One region of the Ruegeria sp. AB11 genome, then DNA from elsewhere that is predicted to be linked to it. Evidence: riboswitches for the same ligand, from Rfam matches in the RefSeq annotation. Region 1 holds a riboswitch; each other region holds the start of a gene.

Evidence for each region. Region 1 has a riboswitch for cobalamin ahead of ACR3EJ_RS06625 (hypothetical protein). Riboswitches for the same ligand answer to the same signal wherever they lie in the genome.
Region 2: another riboswitch for cobalamin. It lies ahead of ACR3EJ_RS22260 (DUF4198 domain-containing protein); the one in region 1 lies ahead of ACR3EJ_RS06625 (hypothetical protein).
Region 3: another riboswitch for cobalamin. It lies ahead of ACR3EJ_RS15655 (DUF1636 family protein); the one in region 1 lies ahead of ACR3EJ_RS06625 (hypothetical protein).

What each region holds. Positions count from the first base shown of each region.
Region 1 is NZ_JBQFJO010000001.1:1,291,310-1,299,427, reverse strand. It holds gene nudC (NAD(+) diphosphatase) at 1-140, opposite strand, end outside; gene ACR3EJ_RS06645 (bifunctional 2',3'-cyclic-nucleotide 2'-phosphodiesterase/3'-nucleotidase) at 278-2,194, shown strand; RNA gene ffs (signal recognition particle sRNA small type) at 2,234-2,332, shown strand; gene rsgA (ribosome small subunit-dependent GTPase A) at 2,491-3,519, shown strand; gene ACR3EJ_RS06630 (alpha/beta hydrolase family protein) at 3,536-4,411, opposite strand; cobalamin riboswitch at 4,533-4,753, shown strand; gene ACR3EJ_RS06625 (hypothetical protein) at 4,841-5,248, shown strand; gene ACR3EJ_RS06620 (protein-tyrosine phosphatase family protein) at 5,252-5,755, opposite strand; gene ACR3EJ_RS06615 (DNA polymerase III subunit gamma/tau) at 5,927-7,687, shown strand; gene ACR3EJ_RS06610 (YbaB/EbfC family nucleoid-associated protein) at 7,888-8,118, shown strand, end outside.
Region 2 is NZ_JBQFJO010000002.1:588,996-597,113, reverse strand. It holds gene cbiQ (cobalt ECF transporter T component CbiQ) at 1-349, opposite strand, end outside; gene ACR3EJ_RS22270 (cobalt ABC transporter permease) at 349-930, opposite strand; gene cbiM (cobalt transporter CbiM) at 927-1,538, opposite strand; gene ACR3EJ_RS22260 (DUF4198 domain-containing protein) at 1,545-2,330, opposite strand; cobalamin riboswitch at 2,461-2,663, opposite strand; gene ACR3EJ_RS22255 (aldehyde dehydrogenase family protein) at 2,776-4,161, opposite strand; gene ACR3EJ_RS22250 (acetolactate synthase large subunit) at 4,158-5,831, opposite strand; partial or broken gene ACR3EJ_RS22245 (beta-barrel domain-containing protein) at 6,546-6,872, opposite strand; gene ACR3EJ_RS22240 (ATP-binding cassette domain-containing protein) at 7,128-7,343, opposite strand; gene ACR3EJ_RS22235 (hypothetical protein) at 7,350-7,727, opposite strand; gene ACR3EJ_RS22230 (ABC transporter transmembrane domain-containing protein) at 7,791-8,118, opposite strand, start outside.
Region 3 is NZ_JBQFJO010000001.1:3,121,286-3,129,403, reverse strand. It holds gene cobN (cobaltochelatase subunit CobN) at 1-148, opposite strand, end outside; gene cobW (cobalamin biosynthesis protein CobW) at 154-1,209, opposite strand; gene ACR3EJ_RS15655 (DUF1636 family protein) at 1,206-1,586, opposite strand; cobalamin riboswitch at 1,672-1,874, opposite strand; gene ACR3EJ_RS15650 (NAD(P)-dependent oxidoreductase) at 2,020-2,976, shown strand; gene ACR3EJ_RS15645 (hypothetical protein) at 3,278-4,207, shown strand; gene ACR3EJ_RS15640 (glycosyltransferase family 2 protein) at 4,254-5,261, shown strand; gene ACR3EJ_RS15635 (class I SAM-dependent methyltransferase) at 5,254-5,865, shown strand; gene ACR3EJ_RS15630 (glycosyltransferase family 2 protein) at 5,960-6,958, shown strand; gene ACR3EJ_RS15625 (hypothetical protein) at 7,252-7,875, opposite strand.

The sequences.
Region 1 (8,118 bases):
AAAATTTTGCCGCGCCACAGCAGAACACATGCTGCTGACGGGTCAGCATGGGCCTGCGCCAATTTGTCCGCATCGCCTCGCAGCAATCCTGCCCGGTCCAGCCCAGAGCCGCCAAAAGTTACCTGTTCTGCGCGTTTCATGCCTGTCATTCCTGTATTTGCGCAAAGGGCTGCCATGTCTTGACCACCGGTGCAACGGGGTATTCACAGATCAATATTTCTTGCGCCGTCGAAAGACCGCAGCAATGCCTCGGAATTTGCACTAAATACAACTCATAGTGAAGTTTGCGTTACACAATCATCCAGAAGTAAAAATATTGAAAGCCGAAGTTTTCCCGCCTCAAAATCGAGATTTCAAAGGTCGCGCGCACCTTCGGATCCTGGCGACCTCTGATCTTCATATGCACATGACGTCATACGACTATTATGCCGATCACCCCGATCCTGATGTCGGCCTCGCCCGCACCGCAAGCATGATCCGGGTCGCCCAAGAACAGGCGGAACGCAACGGGGCGCTGGTTTTGCTATTCGACAATGGCGATAGCCTGCAAGGTACCCCGTTTGGCGACTGGGCGGCCGAAGCCATGCCAGCCCAACACCCTTTGCCCAAGGCGTTCAATATCCTGGGGTATGATGCAGTCGGATTGGGCAACCACGATTTTGGATTTGGACTAAAGTTCATCAATCGCATCGCAGGTCAGTTCGAGTGTCCGGTTGTTTGCAGCAACATGAAAAGCAATACCCCCGAACAGGGCTGGGTGTCCCAAGCAATTCTGCAGCGCACAATCAGTATCGGAGGAGAAGATGTTCCTATTAGCATAGGTGTCCTTTCTGTCCTGCCACCTCAGACCGCCCGGTGGGAGGCGCATATGCTGCGGGATGACGTACAAATTGCCGACATCCTAACCGCAGCACAACGTACAGCAGCAGAACTGCGCAAAGATGGATGCGATTTGGTCGTCGCGCTGGCTCATTCAGGCCTCGGTTCGGCAGAGGCACAGCCAGAACTGGAAAATGCCGTTATTCCGCTTGCGGCCCTGACAGGCATTGATGCAATCGTTGCTGGCCATACACACCTGACTCTGCCGGGCGCGGCGCATATCGGTTTGAAACATGTCGACAGCAATCGCGGACTTGTAAATGGCAAACCGGTGGTGATGCCGGGTTGGGCAGGCTCACACCTCGGCCTCATTGATTTGACACTGGGTCGAGACATTGACGGCTGGCACATCGTTAAGAGCGAAGCCGAATTACGCGCAGTCAATCCCGCAAAATCGCCGGTGACCGATTGTCCCGAGTTGGCACAGTTGTTTGCCCAAGGCCACACAGCAACACGCGCCCGCGCAGCCAAGTCCGTCGGCAATGTCCCACACCCTTTACACAGCTATTTTTCGTTCTGCGCCCCTGATCGTGGGTTGGCGCTTATCGCAACCGCTCAAGCTGCAGCGCTTCGGCCGTACCTATTGAATACCGAATGGGCAGACCATCCCGTCCTGTCAGCCGCCGCCCCGACCAAATTCGGAGGCCGCGCAGGCACTCGATTTTATACCGATGTCCCGGCGGGAAGTATCTCGGTACGCAATGTGGCTGATCTGTGCGTGTTTCCAAACGAGTTGCGCGCCACTTTGATCACCGGGGAACAGGTTCGTGACTGGCTTGAGATGTCCGCCGGACTGTTCAATCAGCTTTCGCTGAATGATCCCGCCAACCTCATCGATCCTCTGCGGGCGGGGTATTACTTTGATGTACTGCATGGCGTGACCTGCCGGTTCGACCTGTCTCGACCCGCTCGTTTCGATGCAACCGGACGGATCACAGATCCTGGCCATAGCCGCGTTCGCGATCTTACATTCGAAGGGCTGCCTGTCGCCGCCAATCAAAAGTTTGTTGTTGCACTCAACAATTATCGCGCCAGCGGGGGCGGTCATTTTCCTGTCGACTTTCAAGCAGATCAGATCAAGCTGCCGTCGCTGCGCATTCACGAAATCCTGTGCGATTACATCGCGGGAAGATCGCCCGTAGACCCATTGGAACAAGCTCCTCAACCGTTTTCTTTTGTGCCGAGCCGAAGCCGTGGAGCAATTCTGACAACCGGTCCCGGCGCGGACAAATACCTGGAAGAATTGGCGGATTATGATCCCCAGATACTGCCCCGTGATACCGATGGGTTTATGCGTATTCATCTGACCTTCTGACGGGTTGCCATTTTACAGCCGGAGGCCTATATCGATGTTCGAGAGGTTGGCGCGGGCGAGCGCCTCGCCAACCTGGTCAGGTCCGGAAGGAAGCAGCCACAACGAGCCCCGCTTGGGTCGATGTCCAACCTCTCACTTTGAACCCATTAGCCGTAGGAGGGCGTTTATGATTGTAGCAATGACCCTTCGGGCAGACCGGTTCTGATTCTTTTTTCCAGCTGACTGCCTGAATACCTCACCTGCGAATGCGCGTTCGCCATTCGACAGGATTGTTGTTTCTTATCACAGGCAGACACATGTCACTTTCCTTATCGGACCTCGGATGGTCCTCTCACTTTGCAGCTCAGCATGCGGCTAAGCCGTCTCTTCTCCCCTTTCGCATCGCAGCCGTTCACCGGGATCGGTTGATCGGGTTGAGTCCAGAAGGCGAGACTCCCCTACTCTGTCCAGACCAACCAACTGGTGCTTTTGCCGTCGGAGATTGGGTGCTGACCGATGAAAACAAACGCATACGCAGTGTTCTGGAACGGCGCAGCCTGCTGCAGCGCCGGGCTGCGGGCACAGGCGTCGCAGCACAGTTAATCGCGGCCAATGTGGATGTGCTGTTCATCGTCAGTTCCTGCAATGCCGACTTCAATCTGCCCCGACTAGAGCGCTATCTTGCGCTGGCCCATCAGGCAGGCAGCTATCCGGTGATCGTTCTGACCAAGTCGGACACCTGCGACAACGCAATTGCTTATGTCGAACAGGCCCAGTCACTGGCCCCGTTTCTGACAGTTTTGGCCGTAAATGCCTTGGATCAGTCCGATATCGAACAGGTCCTGTCGTGGTGCCCGAAAGGACAGACCAGCACCCTGGTCGGATCTTCTGGCGTTGGCAAGACGACACTCGCCAACGGGATGACTGGACAGGATCAAGCCACCGCAGGCATTCGCGAAGATGATGCGCGTGGCAGGCACACAACAACAGCGCGTGCGCTACATCGAATGAGCAACGGAGGTTGGTTGATCGATACACCCGGCATGCGTGCGTTACGCCTGTTGGACGCGCAAGAGGGTGTGGACGAGGTGTTCTCTGATATCTCGGACCTGAGCATGAACTGTCGATTCTCAGATTGTCAGCACAACACCGAGCCCGGCTGTGCGATACAGGCTGCAATCGAAACCGGGGCACTTGATCCCGCACGGCTGGACCGATGGCGCAAGCTGCGTCGCGAAGATCAGCACAATTCGGCTTCGGTGGCGCAGGCACGCGCACGCGATAAAGCGTTTGGAAAAATGGTGCGCAGCGTGATGCACGAGAAAAAATCCCGCAAGGGACTGTGACCTTTCTGGGCACCGGTTACCGGTGCCCAGCATTTCGGGCGATCAACCTGGGCCAGACGGCAGCGTTTCGCCGGGCAAACGCGCCGATATGGCCGACTTCGGATAACCCGAATTCACTTGCCGAAAGCAGATGGCACCGCACACCTGAACCATAGAGATCGGCAAGCCGCCAAACCGCCTCAGGGGGCACAACCTGATCATCCTCAAAGGCGAATATGTCAACTTGCTTGCCCATGTCGGCCCAGCGGTTTGCCGGCAACGTGTCTCCGATTTCGGGTACATAGCTTTGGGGCGCTGTGCACCATTTGCGCCATTGCCAGTAAACTCGGGATGGCAGATTTGTTCCAAAACCCAAAGCCTTTCCGGGCAAATACCCGAGCGCATGCACCGCCAGGGGCGCATGACCGTACCAGAACAACGTCGCCAAAGCGCGGTAAGGCCAAGGATGATCCTTCAGCGTTACCAGGCCGGAACAGACACAGATCATCCTGTCGATCTGATCGATATCGGGTTGGACCGGACCAAACATCCCGCCCAAAGAATGCCCAATACTCCAAAGCTTGGCCTGTGGAAACCTCCGCCGCATTTCGGTCCGTGCAGCCGGAATGTCGATCAGCGCCCAATCCGCCATGGTGACACGCGATTGCTTTTGTGAGCCTGTCAGAGAGTGACCAAAATCCCTGTAATCATAGGTAAGGCAGGCCATGCCGTGCGCTTCTGCGAGCCATCTTGCGAAATGCTGGTAGTAATCTCTGGGCACACCGGTTGCGCCGTTGATCACAACAACTTTGTCCGGTTCTTCGACTGGGTGATAGAGCCGTGCCGACAGTATTGCCGGGCCGGACTGAAACTGAATGTCCTCGGTGACAACCGCTTGCTGTGTGTCCAACATGGTGCCCTCTGAAATCAACTGAACCGATCAGTTCACCCAAGGCGCGCCGAGTCAAGGTTGACGTGGCTGGACCGCGCGTCACATGCCATCATCAATCTTCTTGACTCCCGAACGATTGTACCGCTAGCGATGACGTGATGGTTCTCGCGCCCAACCGGGCCGGGATGAAAAGGGAACACGGTGCGGTTCTGCGCGGATAAAACCGAAACGAACCCAGTCCGAGACTGCCCCCGCAACTGTAAGCGGAGAGTGATGTCGAAATGCCACTGGCCTTGAAGGTCGGGAAGGTCGGCAAAGCAATGACCCGCAAGTCAGGAGACCTGCCATCAAATCGAAACTGAAACTCGGGCGGGGTGTCCGGGCAGGGCAAGACCGCATGCATGCTGTCCCTCCTGATTGATGCCCCTGCCCTGCGCGGAGGGCGCATGAATGATCTGGAAGACCAACACGCATAAATTCTCGGCAACAATTTGCCAACGGACCGGGAAAAACTGCCCCGCTTTGGCACGACTGGCACGGGCACTGGCCACTTCGGTTGGAAAAGCTGGCCCCACGACCACCGCAGGATTCGGAATCGAAGGAAGCTGCGATTTGACTCATTGTGCCAGTGGGTGCACCGCCCGATTTCGCTCCGGTCCCGAAGAAACCCGAGTGTTCTGTGATGCCGATTCAGACGTCGCGATCGACCATCTGGACAGCTATGCAGATCTGATGTTTGGCACGGACTCGCGCCCCATCCCTGCAGGCACCTTGTCCCGACCGCCGTGCGCAATGCTGGAAGTGTTAACCCTGAGCGGAAACACTCGGGCGCGGGCTGAATACCGTCCGTCGGCCTGATCGCTATTCGGCTACCAAAACACTGGCAGGCGCAGTCGCCCAGCGCAGCTGCGCGTCAGTTTCAACTGCACATGGGCGCAACGCTCGCAATCTTTTCAATGCCTCGTCCGGGTGCTCTCCACACTCGACCATCAAGCGCAATACAGCCATACCAGAGCGGCCACATCCGCCTTTGCAGTGGATTAGTACTCGGCCTCCACCCGATAATGCGTGGCGAGCGGACTCGCTGGCATCCACCCAGCGCATATCAATGTCGTCGGAAGGTATACCGTAATCCTCGACTGGCAGATGAACCCAGCGACAAGCACGGCTGCGAACATCGGCCCCAAAATTCCTGGCGCCATCAAGGATCATCTCGACCTCGGTAGTCATCGACAGTATAAGGCCGGGCTTCCATCCGGTAACCGCATCAAGATCACCGGAATAGTCTCCTCCTCGCCCTGGCATTGAAGTTAACGCAAGCGTGCCCCCGCCCACTTGAAGTGCATGGATAACAATCTGAGACATTCTACGCTCCCCCCCGAAACGCTGATCAGAAAATCTTTCTGGCTGGTCTTAGACTGTACGATATTAACCGCGTCGGCCGGCAATCCAAAATGAAAATCCTCGCGGCTTGCTGTGGACGCGGACAGCGGGGCCCTCTACGCTGCGGCATAACTCGAATCCGACAGAGCAGACATGACCGATACGCCAAGCCCCGCCTACCAGGTTCTTGCCCGCAAATACCGTCCTGAAACATTTGCCGATCTGGTCGGTCAGGACGCGATGGTACGCACGCTGAAAAACGCGTTCGAGGCGGACCGGATCGCTCAGGCCTTTATCATGACCGGCATCCGTGGCACCGGTAAAACAACCACAGCCCGGATCATCGCGAAGGGGATGAATTGCATCGGGCCTGATGGCGAAGGTAAACCCACCACCGAACCCTGCGGTCAGTGCGAGCATTGCGTGGCCATCATGGAAGGCCGCCACGTCGATGTGATGGAGATGGACGCCGCCAGCCGGACTGGTGTGAACGACATCCGTGAAATCATCGACAGTGTCCGCTACCGTGCCGCCAGCGCACGCTACAAGATTTACATTATCGACGAGGTCCACATGCTATCGACCAGCGCTTTCAACGCGCTGCTCAAGACGCTTGAGGAACCACCCGAGCATGTGAAATTCATCTTCGCCACGACCGAGATCCGCAAGGTCCCGGTCACGGTTTTGTCGCGCTGCCAACGTTTCGATCTGAGGCGGATCGAACCCGAAGATATGATCGGCCTGTTGCGCAAGATCGCTGAATCCGAGAATGCGCAGATCGCCGATGACGCATTGGCGCTAATCACCCGAGCCGCCGAAGGATCCGCCCGTGACGCAACCTCGCTGTTGGATCAGGCGATTTCGCACGGTGCGGGTGAAACCAGCGCAGATCAGGTGCGCGCCATGCTCGGGTTGGCGGATCGGGGTCGAGTGCTGGATCTGATGGACATGATCCTGCGCGGTGATGCGGCCAGTGCTTTGACCGAACTTAGCGGACAATATGCAGAAGGTGCTGATCCTCTGGCTGTGCTCCGCGATCTGGCTGAGATCACCCATTGGGTTTCGGTGGTCAAAATCACCCCCGATGCCGCCGAAGATCCAACCGTTTCACCCGACGAACGTGCCCGAGGCCAACAGATGGCCGAAGCGCTGCCAATGCGTGTTCTGACCCGCATGTGGCAAATGCTGCTCAAAGCTCTGGAAGAGGTCTCGGCTGCACCCAACGCCATGATGGCTGCAGAAATGGCTGTGATCCGCCTGACCCATGTGGCCGACCTGCCAAGTCCGGAAGAACTGATCAAGCGCTTAAAGGATGCACCTCCATCCCCCAATCCCGCGTCGGGTTCGGGTATCGGAGTGCCAGGCCAGGCGAGCGCTGCGCCACAGGCCTCTGCCCGACCGGCCTATACCTCTTCGGCCATCGGTGGGAATGCAGGCGGACTGAATGCAGCTCTAGCTCAGGACGTACAGGCAGCACTAGCGCGGTATCCCACTTTTGAACATGTGGTTGAATTAATCCGTACCAACCGGGATGTGAAACTGCTGGTCGAGGTCGAAAACGGGGTACGCCTCGTGTCGTACCAACCGGGACGGATCGAATTTACCCCGACCGACAATGCCCCGACCGATCTATCTCAACGGTTGGGTGCATCGCTGCAGCGCTGGACGGGTAACCGTTGGGCAGTATCGATTGTCTCAGAAGGCGACGCTCCGACAATTGCGGAAGTTCGGGATGCTGCTGATCTGGCTCTCAAAGCCGAAGCGGAAAAGCATCCACTGGTGCAAGCGGTTCTGAGTCATTTCCCGAAAGCGCGGATCAGAAGCATCGAAACAGCCGATCAACGCGCTGCTCAGGTCGAAACTGAAGCCCTGCCCGAAGTAGATGACGAATGGGATCCGTTCGAGGAAGACTGATCCTGTAAGCGATCTCCTCAATTCAGCCAGGTGCTCCCGTGCCGCCACGGCTCCTCGGCTGACGCCGACGATCCTGCCCGGGCCAAACCGAGGAAAGGTCTTGTCAAAGGTCTTGACGACGGGCGGGAGTGTCCTGACCTCTTGTGTCGCGCGGTTACGCTTCGTATCTAGGCCTCAAATCGAGTGACAGGAGATTACCGATGCTTAAAGGACTCGGCGGCCTGGGTGACATGGCCAAAATGATGAAATCTGCACAGGACTTGCAGAGCAAGATGACCGAGATGCAGGAAGAGCTGAACAACCTGATGGTTGTCGGTGAATCTGGCGCCGGGCTGGTCAAAGCCACCGCGACTGCCAAGGGTGAGTTAAAAGGTCTGGATATCGACCCGTCGATCTTCAACGGCGATGACAAGGAAGTGGTCGAGGATCTC
Region 2 (8,118 bases), on a different contig from region 1:
TGGCTTTCCAGAACCCCTGCCAGCTTGCTGCAAATCCAAAGAGGGTGAACATGGCGTCTCCGGGCATGGAGAATGGCAAAAGCACCAACATGAAGATGATAAAGCTGTCCATCATCGCCATACGTTTGAGAGTTCGGCGAATGGGCAACCGCGACATCAGCAACAGCCCGATCGAAACTGAAAGCGCGATCAACAACGAGGGGATTGAACTTAGTGCAACGGTGACGACGGCAAAGAGACATGTGACTACGATACGCATCCGCGGATCCAAATCCGCGATCACCCCGTAGGGCTCAATCCCACCTGCCTCGGCCAGAGTTTTGGCCTGGGGTTCCAGCGCATGTGCCATCAGGCGACCAACTTGCGACGTGCGGCGAAATAGAACCCGACACCAAAGAGACCAACGATATACCCGATGCCCCCCAAAATACTTTGCATATCGTTATGTTCGCGATAGGCGGCAATTTCTCGGCGCAAGGGGCGAGTTTCGTCGCGCACCACTTTAGCGATCGCGGCGCGTTCTTGATCGGACAGAGACGCAACCATCACGGTTCCAACGCTTGCAACAGTCGTCGGCTGAGCACCGATCTCCGCAACCTCAGCGGCAACTCCCATGATTTCGGCCACCTCGTTTGCGGACATGGTCACTTCAGCCACATGGCCCGCGCCAAGATCGGCCTTGAAGGTATGCGCAACAGGTTTTGTGGGGATATACAAAAAGAACCCGTCTCCATCGGTAACGGTGTGACCTAGTTCAGCACCATCGGGGCCGTAGACGAAAACTTCCTGGTCGCTTGCCATATCGCCATTGGAGAACCCCAGCTCACCCTCGATCACTTCGCCAGCGGGGAAAACCCCCGCGATGACCTTGTGTGCGAGGGCCGAAATCGGTGTGAGCATCAGCGTGGCAATAACAACCAGTTGTTTCATGTTAAAATCGCCTTTTCGAACAGTTCCGGTTTCACCTTGCGCGCCAACATCACGGCAAACCCCGTAAGCATGGCTTCTATGCCCATAACCGGTATATGGGCGAAAAACACCAGCTTAGCCGCAGGCAGGAACGCGTCACCGGACATCGCCAGTGAAATGGCAACAAACGCGGTTGTGGCTGCGATTGAGAACGCCCCCCCGATACCGCCCCAAATCGCCCCCTGAATGGCCGAGCCTCGGGCGATGAGGCGGCCAAAGATCATCCAGGTCAGTACCGCCGGAAGGGCAATATTCAGCGTATTGATCCCCAAAACGGTCAGTCCACCAAATCCAAAGAAAACAGCCTGTAGCAGTAGCCCGACAAACAAGGCCGGAAAGGCGGCCCAACCGAGTAAAAGCCCTGCCAGGCCGTTCAGGATCAGATGCACAGAAGATGGGCCAATCGGCACATGAATCAGCGAAGCAACGAAGAAACTGGCTGACAGAACGCCCGCTGTGGGAATGCGATCCAGATCCAGCGACCTCAGCCCCATTGCAATCCCGCCTGCAGCAGCGATCGCACCGCCGATTACGACAGGGTTCGAAAGAGCACCATCTACAATGTGCATAAGGATTTACTCCAGATCCCAGGCGCGGATCCAGATCACGGCATCCTGGCTCAGCTCTTTACCTTCATGCTCGGTTTTCGGACCAGAGCCCAGAGCAGCGAAACCCCAGTAACCGGCCTTGGGTACACCAAAACTGAAATAGCCATTCTCGTCCGAAATCGCTACCAGCGCACCACCTGGCAGCGGTGACACTGTCGGTGCAGCGGCGCCCGTGCCTTTCAGGTCAGGGGCGGCGGCGATGAATTCGATCTCAATCTCGACCCCTGCAACTGGTTTGCCCTCGCTCAGCACGCGACCCGTGAAAGTTGAGCCCGCAATTATGTTGTAGGGCTTGTTCAGCGGCAGGATTTCTGTTGCCAGACCTTGTGGCTGATCCCAGTCGGTGGGCAGTTCATTTCGGTTCAGATAGGCCTTGGTGATCTGCTGGATATAAATATCCTCAGATTCTTCGTAGTAGGGCGCAGCAACGGTCACCACCACATAGTCGCCCGAACGCTTCACCGGGACCGAGCCTTTGAACGCCTTGGCGCTGTTGTCTGGGCCGTCAAATGTGGTTTCTTCCAATGTGTCCAGCAGATCGGTTTTACTGCCGTTGTGGATCACATAGAATTCTTCCGGTTTTTCAAGCGTCATCACATGACCGGCTTCAAACGGGTGCCAGAATATCAGCTTTACCGGCACATCACCGGGTCGCTCGATCATCGTGTTTTCTGTGTATTCCAGTAGGAAATGAGCGCTCGCAAACGTAGGCATCACTGCAGCAGCTGCGGCTGCCAAAAACAATTTCTTCAAAACTCAGTCCTTCTCAGGTCGCGCCTTCCCCGGCACATATTTGGTTTTGACTTGGGGAGGGCCCGCGTCCGTTCGTCGACCGAGACAAACGGATACAGCGCACACCCCGTCGCCGACAATGAGCACCCTTTCCGAGGGCGCGTGTTCGGCAGGTCTCCTGACTTGCGGGTCAAAGCGCTATGCTGGCCTTCCCGGGATATCCCAGTGGCATTGTCAGCCGCGCTCGCCGCTTACAGTTGCGGGGGCAGTTGCAGATTTGGCGCGAAGAGCACCGCACTACATTCCCTATTGCTTCCAGGGGAATCCCCCGGAACCGAACATGGCGTGTTCATGCCAGAACATGCAAAGCGCGGTCAACAATCGTTTCCGTCACTAAGCAGGCCATTTGCGAAATTAGAGTACCCACATCCGCTCGATCAGTATCGGATCGATCCTGACAGCTTCATCACAGCCGTATTACAGCCATCTTATCTTGCGTCATGTCATGCATGGTGTAGCCGATACCGCCGGTGTTGTACCCTGATTGACGGCGACCCGCGAATGGCATCCAGTCGACCCGAAAAGCAGTATGATCGTTCACCATGACGGCCGTGGCGTCCAAATACCGCACGGCATGCATTGCTGTATCCAGGGATTTGGTAAAGACCGACGCCTGAAATGCAAAAGGAAGAGCGTTTGCAGCGTCGTATGCAGCACTAAGATCATCATATTCATAAACACAAACAATCGGCCCGAAGATTTCGGAGGTGGACACGTTCGCATCAGCGGGTGGGTTTAGAAGGACAGTCGGTGCATAGGTCGTTCGGCCCAGCCGATTACCTCCTGTCATTACGCGGGCACCTCCCGCAACCGCTTCGTCTACCCATTGTTCTACTCGATCAACTTCACCCGGACGGATCAGTGGCCCACATTCCACGCTGGCGTCACAGGCATCACCCACCTTCAGCGCTGAGGCGGCTTCTGCCAACTTTCGAGCGACCGTCTCCGCCATCCCTGATGGAGCAAAAACACGCTGAACCGAGACACAAACCTGACCGGAATGATAAAATCCACCCTTGGTCAACAAGGGGATCATGGCATCAATGTCGGCTGTCTCATCGATGATAACTGGCGCCGCTCCGCCGTGCTCCAACGCGCATCGCGTCCCCGGCGCCAGCTTCGAGCGCAGCATCCACCCGACACGTGCCGATCCGATAAAAGAAAAGAATCCGACACGCGCGTCCGTGATCATCCGTTCAGCTACATCATTTTGGCAAATCGCCAGATGGCACCACTCCTTTGGCAGTCCAGCCTCATACAGGATGTCGACAAATGCTTCGCATGACAGTGGTGTATCAAGCGCCGGTTTGATGAGGACCGGGCATCCAGTGGCCACAGCCGGGGCCACCTGATGTACGATCAAGTTCAACGGATGGTTAAACGCGCTTGCGGCAACCACAACGCCTATGGGTTCACGCTGTGTAAAGGCAATCCGACCCGATCCTGCTGCTGTCAGATCCATCGGTATTTCCCGGCCCGCCATCTGCCCGATTTCATGGATACACAGTTCGACACCATCAATAGCACGTGCCACTTCGATGCGCGCGTCAATCAAGGGTTTGCCACCTTCGCTGGCGATCAGCATCGCAAGGTCTTCCGCGCGGCCGGACATGATCCGGGCTGCATTCTTCAGAACCTCAATCCGCCTGTAAGCAGGCAACCAAGTGCCCCGATCACGGTGCAGACCGTAAGCCACGTTCAGCATCACATTGATATCGTTCCAGTTTTTAACCTCGACACTACCGATTTTCTCAAGATCAAACGGGTTCAGAACTTCAACAACATTACTCATATCAGACAGACCTTCGCCGCAAGCTCATCAATGAGGACACGTTGGTTTTCACTGTAATCGACCGGCAAGTCGATCAGATGCACACCACCTGCTTCAAACGCTTTTTCAAATGTAGGCACCAGATCTTCTGTCCATTCAACCCGATGACCCGCAGCACCATAGCTGTTGGCGTATTGCACAAAATCAGGATTCTTGAATTCCAATCCCCAATCATCAAACCCCGCATGCGACTGCTTCCAACGGATCATTCCGTACGAGCTGTCATTCAGAACAGTAACAACCAGATTGAGGCCAAGACGAACGGCGGTTTCAATCTCCTGGCTGTTCATCATGAACCCTCCGTCACCGCAAATGGCCATGACCCTGCGTTCGGGATATAGCTTTGCTGCCATCATGGCCGAAGGTAAACCTGCCCCCATGGTGGCAAGCGCGTTGTCCAGCAGAACCGTGTTGGGTTGATAGGCCTGGTAGTTTCTGGCGTACCAAATTTTGTAGATACCGTTGTCCAAAGCGATGATATCGCAATCCCCCATGACTTTGCGTGTGTCAGCTACAAACCGCTGGGGGATGACCGGAAAGCGCGGATCATCAGCGCCTTCTGATGTGTGTAGATCGGTCTCGTTTTTGACCCGCTGGAAGTAACTGCGGTCAAATTCCAAAGGTTCTTGCAGGAACTCACCCAATTTGGAGATGGATTGCGCCAGATCACCAACCACTTCAACTTGAGGGAAATAAACCTGATCGACCTGCGCGGCCTTGTAGTTAACATGGATCACTTTGGTGCCGCCCTCTTCCATAAAGAACGGCGGTTTTTCCACAACATCGTGACCCACATTGATGATCAGATCAGCGCGTTCGATGGCGCAGTGCAGATAATCACCATCCGACAGAGCGGCTGTGCCCAAAAACAGTTCGGACCGCTCATCCACGACACCCTTACCCATCTGAGTATTGAAAAATGGAATCTGAGTATCGTTCACGAACTTGCTCAGTGCGCTGCGGGCGTGTTTTCGGTTCGCCCCGGCCCCCAAAAGCAAAAGCGGCATCCTGGCAGCGCTGATCATCTCAGCCGCTTCGGTCAGAACTGCATCACCGGCCACGGCATAGTGACGCTGATGCGGTTCAAGAACATGCTCAGAAGTCTCTTCGGCTGCAATGTCTTCCGGAAGTTCCAACAAAACCGCGCCGGGGCGTTCCTCTTGCGCGACACGAAAGGCTTCACGGATCAATGAGGGGATAGTGTTGCCGTGTACAATCTGTTTGGACATTTTACAGATCGGATCGAACAGCCCAACAATATCGACAATCTGAAACTGGCCCTGTTTCGACTTCTTGATGGGTTTCTGCCCCGTGATCATGATCAGCGGCATACCACCCAGATGAGCATAGGCCGCTGGCGTAGCAAAGTTCGTAGCCCCCGGCCCCAGCGTCGCCATGCAGACTCCGGCCTTACCCGTCAGACGTCCATAGGTCGCAGCCATGAAAGCCGCTCCTTGTTCGTGACGCGTGAGAACCAACTCTATTTTTGAGGTTCTCAGAGATTCCAGAACATCCAGGTTCTCTTCTCCCGGAACAGCAAAGATGTACTCAACACCCTCCGCCTCAAGCGCTGCGACCAGCAGATCAGAAGCTTTGTTAATTGGCGATACGATTTGGTCATTGGTAGACATGTAATCTCCTGATTTCACGACAGATCGGTGAGCTTGGGGTGGCCACAAAACTAAATGTACCACCATTTTGAATGAGGTTAAGGTCCATCGATTAACCACCGGCTTGCAATCGCTATCGCTTGGGAAACAGCTTGTCCTCAGAATTGGGTTCCGCGCTTATCGACTAACAATCGCAACTGAGTGGCCTTTCGCTCCCTGCTCCACTGTCTGCAATGGGCAATACGCAAAATGAACCACTCCAATGGAGTGCAGATCACGCGTCGACCCGAGCGGAACAGTTGAAGAAACATTTTTGTCGGCGCACCCAATCCCTGAATGCTCTGACTGATTGAGGGGCGTTTCCGCACGATCCTGAACAAAGATATATTGCCAAAATAACCCGCACAAACGCTCAAAAACGAGACAACACCGGGCGACCACGGGAAAATTACGCCACATGGCCCTGTCGAATTGGGTGATTACCCAGACGTGAATCACAATGAGCCAAAGAACTGCAAGGCCAACGAGAGAACTGGATAGCTGCAACATGTTCTTTGGCTCGTTCTTGGTTCGACTTAGGCCCAGCCTAGGTGCGCTGCAATCAAGTCGATGGCTGAATATTCAAACTAGATTGGAACTGGAACGTCCATAATCCAGCACAGAGCTCATCACGTATTGGTGAAGTGATATCTACGCGGTAACAAAATGAGCGCGGAGACAGAACAGCGTAATCCGTCAGTCTCGAAACACCCTTTCCTTTACGCGTATGACTGGCTTCGTCAGATACTCCAGCATTGTTTTTGGTTCGGACAGCATATTAACTTGAGCAACCATACCCGGTATCACGCCCAGATTCTGCCCATCCGCATCCGCCAACGCTCCAACCAGCCATATCTCCAGGACATAGACCGACGTTTCTTCATCCGGGGCAAGTACCGTACCCGCACCGATGCGCGTTACCCGCCCGTCCAGTGCACCATAGCGTGAAGCGTCATATGCCGTAATACGCACCTTCACCTCCAGATCAGATCGAATAAAGGCAATGTCATCCGGCGCGACAAAGGCCTCGACTGTGACGGTTTCGGCAAACGGTACGTTTCAACTACGGTCTGACCCTGCTGGACCACTCCGCCCAAAGTCGAAATCAAAACCTGATTGACAATGCTGCGTGTCGGTGCGCGAATTTCGGCACGTGCGAGACGGGTCTGAAAGGCTGGAATACGGGTTTCAAGCGAAGCCAGTTTGTGAGCCTCCCCATCTGAAATGGTCCACCGCTATGTTTAAGAAACGGAGTACCAAGAATAGCAAACAAGCGACCTAAGCCGGAAGAGATTGTCTAAACCGGCCAGAAATGATGTTCTCCTTCAGAGTCCCTGAGAACGGCCAGCAATCCTGCAACACAGCGCCAATATTGCGCGTCTTATCCGCCGGATCCACGGCACGCGCATCCAGACCATCCAGCATGGCCGCCCCGGCATCTGGTTCATACAAACCCAAGATCAAGCGCGCCAGATTGCTTTTCCCAGACCCAATCGGGCCCTATATCGCTACTTTTCCGCCCGGTTTGATCGCTAAATCGATATCCTTAAGAATCGAACCCAACGCGCCATCGTAAGCAAAACTGACACCTTTGAAGTCATTCTGACCTTCGATCCTGCGCCGAGACAAATAGCGTCGGCCAGGCTGACGCTCGACCTCTTGCACCATAATCGCATCGATCTGGTGATAAACCACGCGCGCTTGGTTCAGACGCGTCAGTACCTGCGCCAACTGGGACAGAGGCGACAGGGTTTTGGCCGTCAAGATCACGCAAGCGATCAGTGCTCCCATGGAGATCACCCCGTCCCGGATCAGGAACACACCGTAAAACACAATCACGACCTGCACGATCTGTCGAACCAGCAAGGTAAGGTTCACCGTCCCCTATGACAGCAAACGCCTCCTGCCGGAACTATCTGCCTGCGCGCGTACCGACTCCTCTCAGCGGGCGCGCATGACCGGTTCGGCACCGGTCGTCTTGAGGGTTTCCATCCCCGTCTGCGTTTCCATCAAAACTGATTGTTTGGTCTGATCATCAACACTAGATTCACGGGCATATTGGCTGAGGAATGGCTGCGCCAAAAGCCCCGACAGCAACGTAATAGGCACAGCAATTGCCGGATCCAGCGCGAGAGTACCGCCGATGGCCCAGATCATACCGATAAATACAAATAGGAAGGGCAAATCGATCAAAGCAACCAGAAAGGCTGAGGTGGAAAAGTCACGTACCACCTCAAAGTCCCGCAGGATCGAGCCCATCCGCTCATTC
Region 3 (8,118 bases), 1.8 Mb from region 1:
GCCCGCCACCGCGATGCCAGCCCGCCGCGAAAGCGCCAAGGTCACTGTCAGAAAATGACAGCACCACCAAGTCCGCCGGGCTCTGGCCCAGATCGGTTGGGGTCTCGGTTTCCTCTAACCCGTGGCTTTCGCGGAAGACGACGTGCATGAATCTTACTCGGCGGCCTCGGTCACACCCACAAGGATATCACGGATTTCGGCCTCTTTGATATCATCATGCTCGGCGATGACCACAAGGCGCGAGCGGCGCTCTTCACCAGGTTCCCACGGGCGGTCATACTGATGACGTACCCGCGAGCCGACGGCCTGTACCAGCAGGCGCATGGGCTTGCCCTGAACCGCGGCATAGCCTTTGACGCGCAGGATGTTCAGTTCCTTTGCCAGGCGTTCGATCTTGGCGACCAGATCCAGCGGATCAGTCTGTTCCGGCAGTTCGAGGATGATGCTTTCAAAATCGTCATGCTCGTGATCGTGATGACCATCATGATGGCTGGGACGCGCTTCCATGTCGTCCTCGGCGGCAGCTTCAAGGCCCAAGACAACGCGCACGTCCACGACACCTTCGGCGACTTCGACGACGGGTAGGGGGCGAGGGGCTTCGGCCGCGATGACCTCTTTGGCTTTGGCGACACCTTCGGGACCGGCCAGATCCGGCTTGGTCAGCAGGATGATGTCGGCGCAAGAGATCTGATCTTCAAACACCTCCGATAGTGGAGTCTCGTGGTCGATCGACTCATCGGCAAGGCGCTGGGCATCTACCGCTTCGACATTGGGTGCAAACCGACCAGCGGCAACCGCTTCGGCATCGGCCAAAGCGATCACGCCGTCGACTGTGATTTTCGAGCGAATGTCTGGCCAGTCGAACGCTTTGAGCAGCGGCTTAGGCAGAGCCAGGCCCGAGGTTTCGATCAGAATGTGATCGGGGCGCGGCTCCAAGGCCATAAGCGCTTCGATCGTGGGAATGAAATCGTCGGCCACAGTGCAGCAGATGCAGCCATTGGCCAGTTCCATGATGTTTTCTGCTGGGCAATCCGGGATTGCGCAGGATTTCAGGATATCGCCATCGACACCCACATCGCCGAACTCATTGACTACAACAGCCAAGCGCTTGCCTTGCGGGTTCTGCATCAAATGCTTGACCAGCGTCGTTTTGCCCGAGCCCAGAAAGCCGGTGATCACGGTGACGGGCAGTTTTTCGAGATTGCTCATTTCAGCGCTCCAATCGGGGGAATACGGGCCGCGCAATTCTTGCGGAAGTGTTCGGGGCGTTCACGCCATTTGACCAGCCCGTCCTCGGTCTGAAGGTACTTGGTGGCACCTTCAATGATGGTTTCGACGTGATCGGTTTCGCTCAGATGCTCATAGACGAATGTCCATCGATCAGGTCCACCACGCAGCACGATAGAACAGCCCTCATCGCAGTTTGAAAGGCATTCTACTGCTTTCAAGGTGATGCCCTCGGGCAGGGTGGCCTGTTCAAGCGCTTTGTGCAGCAATGTGCCGGGGCGTTGGGCGTCGTCTTCGACGGGTAGGCCGCGACGACAGGTGGTGCAGACCAGCAGTTCGACCGGTGTGGTGTCGGTCATGTCTCTCATCCCCCCAAATCCTCTTCGTGGGGGACGGGGTTTCATGCGGGCTGATTAAAGCCCCACACCGGAACACCCCGTCCGGTTTCATCTTCGGGCGTTGGCAGGTCTCCCGGCTTGCGGATGTCAGAGCGGTGCTCTGTCGGATGTCCCGCCTTCCCGGCATTCGCCAGTGGCTTGGGCACCCTCTCCGGTCACGGTCGCGGGGGCGGCTGCGTTTGACGGAAAATCCGCTGACGCATTCCCTTTTCATCTGCTGCTGCAGACACCAACACTTGGCTCTTGGGACAGCATCACCCCCCTTGTCAAGCGAGTCTCGCTCAACTGTGCGTACAGGGGCAAAAAAGCGACCTCTGAGGGTCGCTGGACGGCATGACTTAGGTCAACAGGCGTGTTCGCATGTGCATCGAAAGACGAACAGGGAGAGCGTCATATGAAAGTAGGCTTCATCGGGCTGGGAAACGTGGGCGGAAAATTGTCGGGCTCGCTGCTGCGCAATGGGATTGACCTGACCGTTCATGACCTCAACCCTGATCTTGTGTCTGGTTTTGTCGCGCAGGGTGCGAAGGCAGCTGAAAGCCCCGCCCAATTGATGCGTGATTGTGACGCCGTGATTACCTGTCTGCCATCTCCTGCCGCCTCGGACGCGGTAATGCAGGAGATGCTGTCCGAAGTGACATCCGGTAAGATCTGGATGGAAATGTCCACCACCGACGAAGCGGAAGTAAAACGATTGGGTGCTTCGGTGATCGAACGTGGGGGGGCTGCAGTCGATTGCCCGGTATCGGGCGGATGTCATCGGGCGGCTACGGGCAATATTTCGATCTTCGCAGGCTGCGATCGAGAAACATTTGAGCGCATTCTGCCGTTCCTGACGACGATGGGGCGCCGCGTTTTGCACACAGGCGATTTGGGATCGGCCTCAGTGTTGAAGGTGCTGACAAACTATTTGGCAACCGCAAATCTGATCACTTGCGCCGAGGCTTTGGTGACCGCAAAGGCCGCAGGGATGGATCTTGGCACGACCTATGAGGCGATCAAAATTTCGTCGGGCACATCATTTGTGCACGAAACGGAAAGCCAAGTGATTCTGAATGGGTCCCGCGATATTTCATTCACCATGGATCTGGTCAAAAAGGACATCGGTCTGTTTCAGGAGGTCGCCGACCGCGCCGGGGTGCCGCTGGAGATAAACCCGGTGATGATCAAGATTTTTGAGGACGGGATCTCTCGCTATGGAGAGAGAGAGCTATCTCCCAACATCATCAGGCGGCTGGAGGATGCGACCGGGCTTGAGATTCGGGCACCGGGATTTCCAGCCGAGATGCTGGACGATGAGCCAGAAAAGCCGGGCTATGAGGTGATCCCGCAATATCGACGGAGTGCTTGAGGTCAAGATAAAGAGATTACTTGATTTTGATGAAGGCCCTTCAACTCTTTGGTTCTTTGTGATGTGTTGAGCTCTGGCGTTGCAAGAATTAAGCACATTAATTGGAGTTGATTGCCTGGTTGCAGCGATCGGTTTTGGATTGGGAACCACTCGACTTGGAAGTAGCTTTCATTGATCAGATGGATAACACTCTGACAATTGATCCAGAGGCCACGAACCCGATTCAATTTGCGATGCAGTTTCAGAGAGTTGGCCCCGCTTCGGAGGAACGTTGCGCTATGCATAGCTTAGCAACTCGGACATGAAAGTGATCTTTGCATATCGCATCGGCCAGAAAACAATGGGTGGCAAGGCGATGCGTGTTGACCAGTTGGCTGCAATGGCGCGCGCGCATTTATCGGAGCGATACACATTCGAAGTCGTGTTGGCTCCCAAAGCCTCTCGGGTACATGCGTGTCAGCGATTTGTAGACTCCTGCAGGGACGCAATTGTGATTTTTCACAAAAGTGCTGCATCAAATTTGGGGCAGGAGTTTAGAGCGTCCTTGAAGAAAGTCGCGGCAGGCATTTGCGTTGATCATCTGGATGTCATTGCCGGGCAACTGGAAGCCGGTTTTGTGGACGTCCATATCGCTGCTTCGTATCAGGGTGAGCGTAGCTTGTGCCAGGGATTGCCCGCGCTTGATCCGACTCCGGGTGTTCAGGTGCGCCATCTGAGGCATCATGCGGATCCGCGACTCGTTCCGGAATCTGCACCCAAGGCGGAATTCAATTTGGGTTATTTCGGACTGCTTGATAACGTTGTCTTGCCGCCCGCTCTGGCAGAGCAGTCAGTAGTGCCCGGTTATAACGGTAAAGGTGATGTGGAGGCCTTCATCGCAAGACTATCAGAGGCAAACTTTCACATTTGCACGCGTGACCCGAGCCCTGTTCTCACTCGCGGAGTGTTGTCCTCTAAGCCCTTCACTAAGGGTTTCAACGCAGCTGTTATTGGGGCAAATGTGTTGGTAAATCGGCAGGTTCACGATGCCGAATATTATCTGGGTGCAGATTACCCTTACTTTGTGAAAAGCACTGACAGCGCGGCTATTGTCGAAGGAGTTGAGCGTGCGTCCGCAGAATTTGGTGGAGAGCAATGGCGAATAGCGCAGGCCCGAATGTCTGATTTGGCCCGGCAAGTAGCACCCGCAGAAGTCACCGGCGAATTGGACAAAATCCTAAGGCTATTCTAATTAGATCAACAATAGTCCGAGAATGGCACAGGCAAGAGTTTAACTTATGGCAAACGAGACCTTTCTCATCGTGACGACGATGAAGAACGAAGGGCCATTTATGATCGATTGGGTGGCTTACAACCGCGCAATCGGGTTCAATGATATCCTGATCTACACCAACGACTGTTCTGATGGCACAGATGTCATCGGTGATCGGATGCAGACCTTAGGCTGGGCGCATCATGAGCGCAACAAGGTCGGACCACGCGCTGCGCCCCAGAACCGGGCTTTTACCCGATCTCGCAGTCATCCAAGCTATCAGTCCGCAAATTGGATTATGAGCCTGGATGTGGATGAATACATCAATATCCGTTTGCCTGAAGGCAATGTTCAGTCACTTGTAGAGGCAAGCGGTGAAGCTGATGCAATATCGATCTGTTGGCGTATGTTCGGAAATGCCGGCTTAAACGACTTTGTCGATCAACCTGTCCCTGAGACATTCTTTCAGGCGGCCACCGAAGACAGCTACCCCCATCACCGGACAAAAGGTTTCAAAACGCTATTCCGAAATAACGGCAAGTTTAGCCGGTTTCGCGCCCACCGTCCTCGGATCAATCCAGAGGACGCCCCAAATCCCGACGCACCGTACGAAGGGGTGTTGTGGAGAGATGCAGGCGGAAACCTCTACCCGGCAGATCAGGTGAAATGGAAAGCGTGGCGAGGATTCAGCCATGAATTCGCGCGTATTCACCACTATGCAGTACGAAGTACCGATAGCTTTCTTGTCAAACGTGAACGGGGCCGGACTAACCATGTTGGCCAGGACCAAGGTCTGAAATACTGGCTTGTAATGAATCACAACGACGTCGAAGATCGCTCGATCTTGGGCCGCATGCCTGCCATGCATGACATCAAAGCCGAGATGATGGCTGATCCTCAGTTGGCCGAGCTTCACCACAAAGCCTGCGAATGGCATAGTGCAAAAGCCGCAGAGTTGAAGGCCAGACCTGATTGGCTCGATTTGGTTGAGGCCTTGCAGAATTCTCATATCGGAGAAGGCGCCCATGGCTGAAACCGTATCCGCCGAGGACCGCCGCAAGAAACAAGCCCTGCAGCGCGAGCGGAAAGATGCGCTGAGGCGCGAAATGCTCAGGACAATGCCGCACGGAAAGCTCAGCATCGAAATCGGCGTCTGGCGGGGCGAGTTTTCGCGGATATTACTCGATGAATTGAAGCCTTCTAAGCTGTGCCTCATCGACCCATGGGGCGTGCAGCCCGACGCAGATGGTGGCGCATCTTTGGCCGGAGCGCGTAGCCAAAACGATATGGACCGCATCTATGAAGCGGTGAAAAACACATACGCCTCTGAGATAGCGAAGGGTCAAGTTTCGGTAATTCGCGATTTTTCGGTTCCTGCACTGCGCCTGTTCGAAGATCAGAGTATCGGTTTCGCCTATCTTGATGGAGACCATTCATATGAAGGGGTCAAAGCGGATCTGGATGCGGTATTGCCGAAGATGATCGAAGGCGGTGTCATCATGTTGGACGACTACCATCGGAGGGGATGGTGGAAAGATGGTGTGATGCGTGCATTCCACGAGTTTTTGGGCGCAAACTCGGCGGGCTTGCGTCTCAAGGCGATCAAAGGCGCTCAGGTCGCGGTTCAAAAGCTATAGTCAATGAACCAATTTCATATCGAATTGGGGATGTTGGCACCCGAGAAGGACCTACAGAAGATGGCGCCACTTTGGTTCAACCGCAGGACTTGCAATGACTGACAGGATCGTTGTCTACACGACAATGAAGAACGAAGGCCCGTTCATGATTGATTGGGTGTCCTACTACCTGTCACTCGGCATTGACCATTTCCTCATTTACACCAACGATTGTGATGACGGCACCGATCTGATTGCAGAACGGCTCGGGGATCTGGGCATTGCAACTCATGTTGATAATTCGGTCAAGCCAAAGCAAAGCCCGCAGAACACGATGCTCAGGCGAGTTCGTTCACATCCGAGGTTTCTTGATGCGGACTGGACCTTTTCGCTGGACGTTGATGAATATCTGAACATCCGCCTTCCTGATCCCTCTATGCACAAGTTGCTGGAAAAGTTGCAGGAAACCGCAGGAGAGCCTTTTGATGTTGCCTCTTTTGCCTGGAAGCTATTCGGTTGCGGTGGCGTCGAAGACTTCAGCGATATTCCAGTGGCTGAGCAGTTCTTTCTTTGCGATACTGAGCAGGGCTTATATTCGGGTGTTGCGGGTGGGCTGAAGAGTATAACGCGCAACAACGGGTTATTCACCCGATATGGTCCGCATCGCCCCAAAGGAGTTGCGCCTGAGCGCACGTCCGAGATCAGATGGGTTGATGGTGGCGGGCAACTACTTGACCCCGAAGCTGTGACCTGGCGTGCCACATCCAACTACCGCCATGATTTTGCGCGTATCCATCACTATGTGACGCGTTCAATCGGGTCGTTCATGGTTAAACGGGATCGGGGTAAAACCAATCATATTCACGATGATCAGGCCGAATCCTATTGGAACAATATGAACGCGAATTTGGTTGAGGACCGGTCGATCTTGCCGCTTTGGGAAAAGGCTGCGGTAGAGCGGGAACGTTTGATGTCTGATGACCAACTGGCGTCCTTGCATGCCGCCGCGTGCTCTTGGCACGCGCAGAAAATTGTCGAGCTAAATCAAAGACCGGATTGGGTGGAATTCCGAGAGTTTTTGCACCGGTACAAGACCATGGGCCCCGGTCGCTGACGCATCTCAGGGCCGTAAGAAGTCTTGACGGGGCACCATTCAAAGACGCTGAGGCACAGCTTATTGGCCGCACTGTCGCCAGCGTTAGCGCTCTTGGGGTCTATCGATCAGGGATGCAATACGGCACCGAACAGCGGGAGCGTTCCAACACATGGGAGACAAGCGCAATCCTGACAGAAAAATGTTTCAAGTGGTCCGATATCAGTCCGTTTCCGAAGGAGCCGCCGTTGGTAGTTGCGCAGGGTTGAGTGGCCGGCTGAGTAATATCGCGAGTAGTTGCTTCTTCTAACAATTCACTGCACGACAAACGACACAGTAACCCTCGTCCGCCTTTTATCCTCGTCCTGTATGGAGAGTCGCATCGTGTGCCGCCCAACCGGCAGTTCAGCCGAACGTGCGAGCAGGCGCGAACCTTCGACTGAGGCGTGCTTCATTATTCGTTTGGTCACATTGATCCATGCTGGACCCATACGATAGTCGATCCGAATTGACGACAAATCAACTGCCGTATCTCCTCTCGGGCTAATGTCTACATCAATATTGACAGGCGACTGGACAATATCCTTTTTGGGCGAATTGAAATTTACGAAGGGGCCATCGGATTGAGTAACGGTCAATCCTCGGTCTAGAGACTCAGTAATTTTAGGTTGATTGTCGAGTTCTGCCATTTCATCTGGAGTAAGCAGGGAGAACACTTCTTGCTCGCTATTTCGCGGAAGAAGACTCCATACGGAAAAGGCCAACACAAACAGTATTGCACCAATCAACAACCATCTCGCACGCACTACCCACACATACATCACCTTAAGCAAACCAGAATGAAACGAGACTATCACACAACGAGACAATATCTCAATTTGCGGGACTTGGTCTGAAATCGAGTCGCCCAATTGTAGAAGAAAATGGGCATTGCGCATGGAATCACACGGCAAGTCTTGCGGCGCGATAAAAGCCCAAATCGGGCTACATTTCTCCTATGTGACCCCAAAGAACAAGCATTTGTATCGCTCGGTCTGGGAAGGTCGTGTAAGCTATTGAATTCTTTTGGAGGCGAGTACCAATTTCGAACCCGCGTAAAGGAACTCTATTTCTTAATAAATAACAATTTTTTAGTGAAATGTTGGCGGTACGTGGGTTTGTGAATGTTGCGGGATTGTTGG